One region of the Marinovum sp. E3 genome, then DNA from elsewhere that is predicted to be linked to it. Evidence: riboswitches for the same ligand, from Rfam matches in the RefSeq annotation. Region 1 holds a riboswitch; the other holds the start of a gene.

Region 1 (4,355 bases):
ACGTGGAAATCTGGGATGAGGTGCTGCGTCTTTCGAACGGTCAGCCGTTGACGGTCTCGATCAGCGGCGGCAATCCCGCGATCCAGGATTTCGCTCCGGTGATCGCGCGGGGACGTGCGGCGGGGTATCGCTTCGCCTGCGAGACACAAGGTTCCTTGGCCAGAGATTGGTTTGCGGAGCTCGACACGCTGGTTTTGTCGCCGAAACCCCCCTCGAGCGGCGAAACGGTGGACTGGGATGCCTTCGATGGCTGTGTCTCCGCCGGCAAGCCGGCGCGGCAGTCGGTGATGAAGATCGTCGTCTTCGACGAGACCGATTACCAATGGGCCAAAGCCGCCCATGCCCGCCACCCGGACCTGCCGCTCTACCTCCAGCCGGGCAACGCCGAGGTCGACCCCGACACGCCGGTCGATCTGCGGGCCCTGTCTGCCCGGCTGGAATGGCTGACCGACAGCGCGATGGCCGACGGCTGGTTCGCCCCCCGCATCCTGCCGCAGCTTCATGTCCTGATCTGGGGCAACAAGCGCGGCGTCTGACCTTAAGGAGCCCCCATGTCCGAAAATATCTACAGCGATCTCAAGCAGCTTGGCGGCGAAACCCGCATTCCCGCCAGCCCGGAAGAGGCTGAACTGGAGCGTGTGCCCAACCCACAGGCCGACCTGGCCTATAATGTGCGCTTCACAGCGCCGGAATTCACCTCGCTCTGCCCGATGACCGGACAGCCGGATTTTGCCCACCTGGTGATCGACTACGTACCCGGCGCCTGGCTGGTGGAATCGAAATCGCTGAAACTGTTCCTGACCTCCTTTCGAAATCATGGTGCGTTTCACGAGGATTGCACGATCTCTATCGCACGCCGCCTGGTCGATTTCCTCGAACCGCAATGGCTGCGGATCGGCGGCTACTGGTATCCGCGCGGCGGCATTCCGATCGACGTGTTCTGGCAGACCGCCCCGCGTCCCGAGGGCCTCTGGCTGCCCGATCAAGGCGTGCCGCCCTATCGCGGCCGGGGTTGAAAAGCAGAGCAAGCGTTTCGGGACTGCCAGGATAGCAGCCGCTACTCCCCGACAACTGTCAAATGGGGGAGTAGCACGCAAAAAGGCATTCAAAAACAGTGATCTAAAATGGCGCGCCTTTGCAGGCAGGTGATTGAATTCGCCACCGGAAGAATCTGGCTTGACAAACCAGGTTGTGAAGAAGAACTTCCGGCGCGAACGGTTCCCAATCGGGATGAAAAGGGAACCCGGTGCCAAGCCTTCTGGCTTGAACTCCGGGACTGCCCCCGCAACTGTAGGCGGCCGTTTCGACCCATGCGCCCGTCGGGCGATGCCACTGTGTCACAGAACAGGCACGGGAAGGCGGGTTGGAACGATGGCCGCGAGTCAGGAGACCTGCCGTTCCGGCCTGCGATGGAGCAGAGCCGAAATTTCAATGCGCACCGGACGGGGTGTCCGGAAAAGGAGCGTCAATGATCCAAATAGCTCGCGGCCGCGGTCGTATCCTCTGTGTGCTTGCAACTGCCATTCTCGCATCAACTGCCTTGCGGGTTCAGGCCCAGGCAACCACCTATCCTCTTGAAATCCGCAACTGCCAGAGGGACTTGATCCTGGATGCAGTTCCGGAGCGCGTGGTGGCGATCGGACAGGGCACAACCGAAATCTTGCTCTCGCTCGGCCTGGCCGACAAGATCGTCGGTAGCGCAATCTGGCTGGCGCCTTTGCCAGAGGAATTGGCCGAGCAGGGCCAAGCCTTGCCGCGGCTGGCGGATAAGTCGCCCAGTTTCGAAGCGGTGCTGGACACCCGCCCCGATTTCGTCGCGAGTCAGTGGATCAACGACATCGCTCCCGAACAGGCGCGGGTCGGCACCTTTTCCCAGTTCGGAGATTTCGGCATTGCCACCTATGTGTCGCCGGCCGAATGCGCCAAAAGCGATTTCAGCACCGGCAGCGGTGACGGAGCCCGGTCTCAAGCCTGGTCCATGGACCTACTATCCCGCGAGATTGCTGAGCTTGCCGGCATTTTCGATGTGTCGGACGCCGGTGCGGCTCTGATCGAACGCAACGCGGCGCGGATCGAAACCGCAAAGGCACATGTACGCGGGCTGCGAGCAGGCGACGTTTCGGTTCTCTTCTGGTTTTCCTCACCGCAGACCGAGGGAGAAGCCTATGTGGCCGGCCGTTACGGGGCCCCGGCTTGGATCTCGGATATCGTCGGGGTCCGCAATGTCATCACCTCGGAAGAAGAATGGCCGCTGGTGGGATGGGAAACAATTTCGGGCCTCGACCCGGATGTAATCGTGCTGGGAAAGATGGATCGGCGCCGTCTGCCGGCCGATGACGTCGCCGCCAAGCGCGCGTTCCTGCAAAGCGATCCTGTGGCCAGTCAGCTGAGCGCAGTGCGCAATGGCTGGTTGATTGAAATGGACGCTCAGTCGATGAACCCGACTCTGCGCGCGGTAGACGGGGTCGAAACGCTTGCCGCCGGCCTACGAGCCTTCGGCCAAGCACGGTGATCGCCGAGGCGCGCCCCGCGCCCAGGTCGCGCAGGATGGCCCTTGGGCCGTTTCTGCTGGTCTCGGCCGTGGCTCTGGTCCTTGCTACGGCGGGGGCCATTTTGCTGGGCGAGATTGCGGTAACGCCCCGAGACGTGACCCGGACACTGGCCAACCGTATTCTGGGCTTGGATCTGGAAGTCGATCCGATCCGGGAAGGCATCATCTGGCACTATCGTCTCAGCCGTGCCGCCGTTGCGATCTGTGTCGGCGCGGCTCTGGCGGTCTGTGGCACCGTTCTTCAGGCTCTATTGCGCAATCCGCTGGCCGAACCATATTTGCTTGGTATTTCGGCAGGGGCATCGACCGGCGCGGTCACGGTAATTGTTCTGGCGCTCGGCGCGGGGGCGCTGTCCGTCTCCGCAGGTGCCTTTGTGGGCGCGACGGTGGCCATTCTCTTCGTCGCAATCCTGGTGCGTGAAACCGGCGGCGGGACCGAGCGCATTATACTTGCGGGTATTGCAGGCTCGCAGCTCTTCAATGCGGTAACTTCCTTCATCGTCACGTCTTCGGCCAATGCCGAACAGACGCAAGGGATCCTGTTCTGGCTTTTGGGAAGCCTTGGCAGCATCCGTTGGCCGGATGCCTGGCTTTCCTTCCCGATCATGGTCATTGGCTTGGCCATCTGTCTCTACCGTGCCAGGGCGCTTGATGCCTTCGCCTTCGGCGAGGACGCCGCTGCTTCGCTGGGCGTGGACGTCGCGCGCGTTCGCCTTGAACTCTTTGCGGTCACCGCATTTCTGACCGCGACGGTGGTCAGCATGGTGGGTGCTGTCGGCTTCGTCGGGCTGGTCATTCCCCATGCGACTCGTTTTCTGGTCGGCCCTGCACATGGCCGCCTGATACTGGCTTCAGCCTTGGCTGGAGGAGTCTTCATGGTTGCAGCGGACGTGTTGTCTCGCATCGTTTTGCCGGGACAGGTGCTGCCCATTGGTGTCATCACTGCGCTGTTCGGTGCTCCGGCCTTTGCTGCTATCCTTTGGCAGTCTCGGAGGGGGAGATGACGCTCAGGGCGGAAGATGTGTCTTGGGCGGCCGGAGGCGCCCCGATTGTGCGTGGGGTTACATTGCGACTGCCCGAACAAGGTGTTCTCGGACTTGTCGGGCCGAACGGATCGGGTAAATCCAGTCTTCTGCGGCTACTCGCAGGATTGCGTCGAGGGACGGGAGGCGCGATCTATTTGGAGGATCGCCCCATCGAGAGCCTCCGCCGCAAAGAGATTGCCCGCCGCCTTGCCCATGTCGAGCAGCAGGCGGACATTGACATCTCCTTGACTGCGCGCGAGGTGGTCGCGCTCGGGCGCCTTCCCTTGCGAGGCGCCTGGAATGGCTGGTCAACTCGTGACGAAGATGCCGTGGCCTCGGCGTTGCAGCGCACGGACATGATCGACCGTGCCGCCCAGCCATGGTCCACGCTGTCCGGCGGCGAGCGACAGCGAATCCTGATTGCGCGGGCCTTGGCACAAGAGCCGCAGGAACTTCTGCTCGACGAACCGACAAACCATCTGGATATCCGCCATCAGCTGGACCTCATGCGCCTCCTTGGCAACTTAGGCACCCGCATCGTCGTTGCCCTGCATGACCTCAATCAGGCGGCCGCCTTTTGCGACGAAATCGCTGTCATGCATCACGGTCAGCTTGTCACGCAAGGCGCGCCAGAGGACGTGCTGGATGAAGAGCTGATCCGCAAAGTTTTCGCGGTGGAGGCAACAATAAACCATGCGGGGTGTGGACTGCGGGTCGCATTCTTTTGATCTTACGCAAAGGTGAAGTTCGCCGCAGCCTACCCCCACACATCCGTGTGG
Region 2 (4,355 bases), on a different replicon from region 1:
TCGCACCTGCATTTCATTGCCGAGGCCGAGGGCTTCCGCCCGCTGGTGACCGAGGTCTTTCCCGAGGACGACCCCTATCTCGATCAGGATACGGTGTTCGGCGTGCGCGCGGATCTGGTGATGCGCTATCAGCCTATGCCGGCGGGCAGTTTCCCGGCGACGGGCTTCGACCTGTCCGGCAGGGTGCCCGGCGATTACCTGAAGGTGACCTTCGATCTCACATTGGTCGCGGCCTGAGGCCGGGCCGGCGCCGGCCGCGGCGGGACGGTCTCAGGCAGGGGACCGACGCAGCAGATAGGTGTCCATGATCCAGCCATGGCGGGCGCGGGCCTCGGCCCGGGTGGCGGTGATATCGGCGGCGGTGTCGGCCAGCGGCCCGGCGCGCAACAGCTGCGCCTCGCTGCCGAGGTAGGCGCCCCACCAGATATGCAGACCGGCGGGATCGAGGTCGCGGAAGCTGCAAGCGCCATCGAGCATCACCACCAGGGTTTCTTCGTCCTGCGGGAAGCCATGGGAGCGGAGCTGTCGCCCGGTGGTAACCCGGATCGGGCCATCGACGGTGTTGAGCGGGATCGCATGCGCGGCGGTGAGCGCCTGCACGGCGGTGATGCCCGGCACAACGCGCAGGCGCGGGCAGGGCGTCAGCCGCCGCGCGATCCTGAGCGTGCTGTCATAAAGCGCCGGATCGCCCCAGACCATCAGGGCCACCGGGCCCGGCGGCGTCTCGGGGCCGAGCGCCGCGATCCAGCGGCGGGCGATCTCGTCATGCCAGGCGCTGACGCGTGCGCCATAGGGCAGCGCCGGGTCGCGCTCGGGATAGGTGAAGGTGCGAATCTCGGCGTCGCTGCCCGCCGCCTCGAGGATGGCGTAGCGCAGCGCCGCCAGATCCTGTTTGTCATCGCCCTTGAGCGGCAGCAGGATGATCGCGGCCTCGCGCAGCGCCTGCATGCCTTCCAGCGTCACATGGGCGGGGCTGCCGGTGCCGATGCCGATCAGCCAGAGGTCCTTGATCATCGGAATGTCCTTTCACGCAGAAGTCCGGGGCGCGTGCGCGCCCCGGACCGGTTCAGCGGCCGTGCGGCGTTACGCCGAGCGGTAGAGCCGCGGTGCAAGCAGGCGCGCGACGCCGGTGTCGCGCAGCGCCTTGGCCCCGGCCAGCGCGGCCAGGTCGGCCAGCGGCTCGATCAGCAGCACCAGCATGTAGGCGGCGCCGAAGGTCCAGACCGACTGGAAGGTCGCGGCGGTGACGCCCTGGCCATAGAACGCCCAGAAGGCGACCCAGGTCACCACACCGCCCTGGTAGACGGCCGAGAGCTTGAGCATGTCCTTGTAGGCCAGATCGACATAGGCGGTGTCACGCGGGATGATCCGGCGCGCCAGCGCCGAGGCGGCAAAGAGCGGCACCAGCAGCGTGGTGACATTGACGAAATACATCGGCATGTCGGTGGGGGCAAAGAACAGCCCCTGGATCAGCAGCCCGATCGCCAGGCCCAGCGCCGCCGGCGCCGTGCCGAGCAACAGGAAGAGAGTCGAGCCGAGGATGAAATGCACTTCCGAGATGCCGACCGGGAAATTCGGAAGCACTTCGAAAAACAGCAGAGCGCCGATGGTGGCAAGCAGAGTCCGCAAGGCAAAGGCGCCGGAGTTGGTGCGCGACAGATCGTCCACGGTCTGCTTGGCGGTATAGGTCGCCGCCCCTGCGGCGGTGGTGTAGGCGAAGGTCATCTTGGCGCCGTCAACGACGCCGGGTTCGATATGCATGTCAGTTCCTTTCTCGTGATGCTGCCCCTCCGGCAGCGGAAATTGCCCGTGCGGGCGTGGAAAAGGGGGCACATGGCAGGTCTCCTGACTTGCGGGTCATCGCGCCTCGGCCCTTCCCGGCCTCGCGGCCAGTGGGACGTTCCTCGGCACTCTCCGCTTACAGTTGCGGGGGCAGTCCGGGAGTTGCACCCGGTTCCCTGTGGCCACTCGCGCGGCGCACCATGCTTTCCTTGTGGTCCGGGGCTGTCCCCGGCGTCTGTGATCTGTCTGCCTTACTCCTCTGCCAGTGGACCGAAAAAGATGAGCCCGGCCTTGTCGCCGGTTTCGCGGGCCAGCGCCTCGGCGAGGCTGGCGACGCTGTGCCGGGTCAGTTTCTGGTCGGGGCGGCTGACCGATTCCGCGAGCAGCGCCGGGGTGTCGGGCGGCAGGCCCTGGGCGATGAGCTTGGCGGCGAGGCCGGGAAAGGTGCGTTTGCCCATGAAGATCGCGGTCACCGCCGTGGGATCGGCCAGGGCGGCAAGGTTGGCGTCTTCCGGCAGGGTCCCGCTGATGTCATGGCCGGTGGCGAATTGCACCCGCCGCGCGGTGAGCCGGCGGGTCAGCGGTATGCCGGCGGCGGCGGCGGCGGCACAGGCCGAAGGCACGCCGGGGATGATCTCATAGCCGAGCCCGGCTGCCTTGAGCGCCGTGATCTCCTCTTCGAGCCGGCCGAAGATACCGCTGTCGCCGGATTTCAGCCGTACCACGCGTTGGCCGGTGCGGGCGTAATCCACCAGCAGCCGGCTGACGTGATCCTGTCGCGGCGAGGGCCGCCCGGCGCGTTTGCCGACGCCGACAAGATCGGCGCCGTCGCGGGCCAGCTCGAGGATCGGGCCGGAGGACAGATCGTCATACAACACCGCATCGGCGCGTCCCAGCCGATCCACCGCCTTGACGGTCAGCAGCTCGGGATCGCCGGGGCCGGAGCTGACGAAGCTGACGATGCCCTGGTGGGTGTCCTGCGTCATGCCGTCTCCTCGGCCGAGATGAGGTGAAAGAAGCTGCCCGAGACCCGGCCGCGCAGGGATCCGGTTTCCGGCACCGGCGTGCCGTCGGCATCGGTGACCGCCGCCAGCGGTGCGTCGGGCTGCTCGAGGATGGTGGAATAGTGGAATTCGTGGCCGCGCAGCGCGGTGCCGGCGGCATGGCCCGGCATCGGCGCCTTCAGCGTCGCGCGGCGATAACCCAGGTGGAACTTGCGCGTCTCGTAGCTGGTGACCAGCCCCAGCAGCCCGGCCATCCGGTGGGCTGTGCCCTGTTTGTCGATCAGCGCCGCGCCCAGCGCCATGTATCCGCCGCATTCGCCATGCACCGGCCGGCGCTCGGCGTGGCGGCGCAGCCCGGCGCGGAAGTTTTCGGCGGCGGCGAGCCGGCCGGCGTGCAGCTCGGGATAGCCGCCGGGCAACCAGACCACATCGGCCTGCGGATCGGGCGGTTCGTCGGCCAAAGGCGAGAACGGCAGGATCTCGGCCCCGGCGTCGTGCCAGCCCTGAAGCAGATGCGGATAAGTGAAGGAAAACGCCGCATCCCGGGCAATGGCGATGCGCTGGGCCGGCGGTGGCGGCAGGGCGGCGGCGCCCGGCACCGGCAGGCCGCGCGCGGCGGCGCGCAGCGCGGCCAGGTCGACATGGTCGCGCAGGAAGGCGGCATAGGTGGCGATGGCGGCCTCGAGGTCGGGATGTTCGACCGCCTGGATCAGTCCCAGGTGCCTCTCCGGCAAGGCAAGGTCGCCGCGCCGGGGCAGCACGCCCAGCACCGGCAGACCGGCCTGCTCCATCCCCAGCCGTGCCAGCCGTTCGTGCCGGGGCGAGGCGACCCGGTTGAGGATCACCCCGGCAAAGGGCAGCTCGGGCCTGTAGGTCCGAAAGCCCAGCGCCGTGGCGGCGGCGCTCTGCGCCTGACCGCTGACGTCGAGCACCAGCACCACCGGCCAGCCCATCGCCAGCGCCGTCTCGGCGCTGGAGCCGAAGCCTTGCTGGCCGCGGGTGGCGACGCCGTCGTAGAGCCCCATCGAGCCCTCGGCGACGCAGATATCGGCGCCTGCGGCCTGCGAAGCAATCGCCTGCCACAGACCGGCGCCCATCGCCCAGCCGTCCAGGTTGAAGCTGTGGCGGCCGCTGGCGGGGCGGTGAAAGGCCGGATCGATGTAGTCGGGGCCGGATTTGAACGGCTGCACCTGCAAGCCGTCCTCGGCCAGCGCCCGCAACAGCCCCAGCATGACGGTAGTCTTGCCGGTGCCCGAGGAGGGCGCCGAGATCAGCAGGCCGGGAACATCAGCCATGTGTCGCGGCTCCCTCGGCGTCGGGGGTCCAGTCGGTCCAGGGGCTGTCGGCGCTCTGCGGCCGGTAGCGCCGGTCGTAGTCGACGGCATAGAGGCAGCTTTCGTCAAAGCCTTCGCCGGCCAGCGCCGGGCCGACGAGGATCAGCGCGGTGCGGGTGATGCCGCCGTCAAGTTGCGCCTCGATGTCGGCCAGGGTGCCGCGCAGGATCTTCTGGTCCGGCCAGCTCGCGCGGTAGACCACCGCCACCGGGCAATCCGCGCCATAGGCGGGGGT

What was found. Region 1 has a riboswitch for cobalamin ahead of AC0J5K_RS18205 (ABC transporter substrate-binding protein). Riboswitches for the same ligand answer to the same signal wherever they lie in the genome.
Region 2: it holds a riboswitch for cobalamin, as region 1 does, so the genes downstream of both, AC0J5K_RS11090 (energy-coupling factor ABC transporter permease) here and AC0J5K_RS18205 (ABC transporter substrate-binding protein) in region 1, are expected to answer to the same signal.

What each region holds. Positions count from the first base shown of each region.
Region 1 covers NZ_JBVTQV010000002.1:164,470-168,824, forward strand. Annotated here, with positions in the region: gene queE (7-carboxy-7-deazaguanine synthase QueE) at 1-536, shown strand, start outside; gene queF (preQ(1) synthase) at 552-1,016, shown strand; cobalamin riboswitch at 1,199-1,413, shown strand; gene AC0J5K_RS18205 (ABC transporter substrate-binding protein) at 1,469-2,512, shown strand; gene AC0J5K_RS18210 (FecCD family ABC transporter permease) at 2,548-3,555, shown strand; gene AC0J5K_RS18215 (ABC transporter ATP-binding protein) at 3,552-4,304, shown strand.
Region 2 covers NZ_CM146908.1:2,263,050-2,267,404, reverse strand. Annotated here, with positions in the region: gene AC0J5K_RS11100 (dioxygenase family protein) at 1-237, shown strand, start outside; gene cobF (precorrin-6A synthase (deacetylating)) at 271-1,014, opposite strand; gene AC0J5K_RS11090 (energy-coupling factor ABC transporter permease) at 1,084-1,761, opposite strand; cobalamin riboswitch at 1,819-2,000, opposite strand; gene cobA (uroporphyrinogen-III C-methyltransferase) at 2,034-2,768, opposite strand; gene AC0J5K_RS11080 (cobyrinate a,c-diamide synthase) at 2,765-4,081, opposite strand; gene cobM (precorrin-4 C(11)-methyltransferase) at 4,074-4,355, opposite strand, start outside.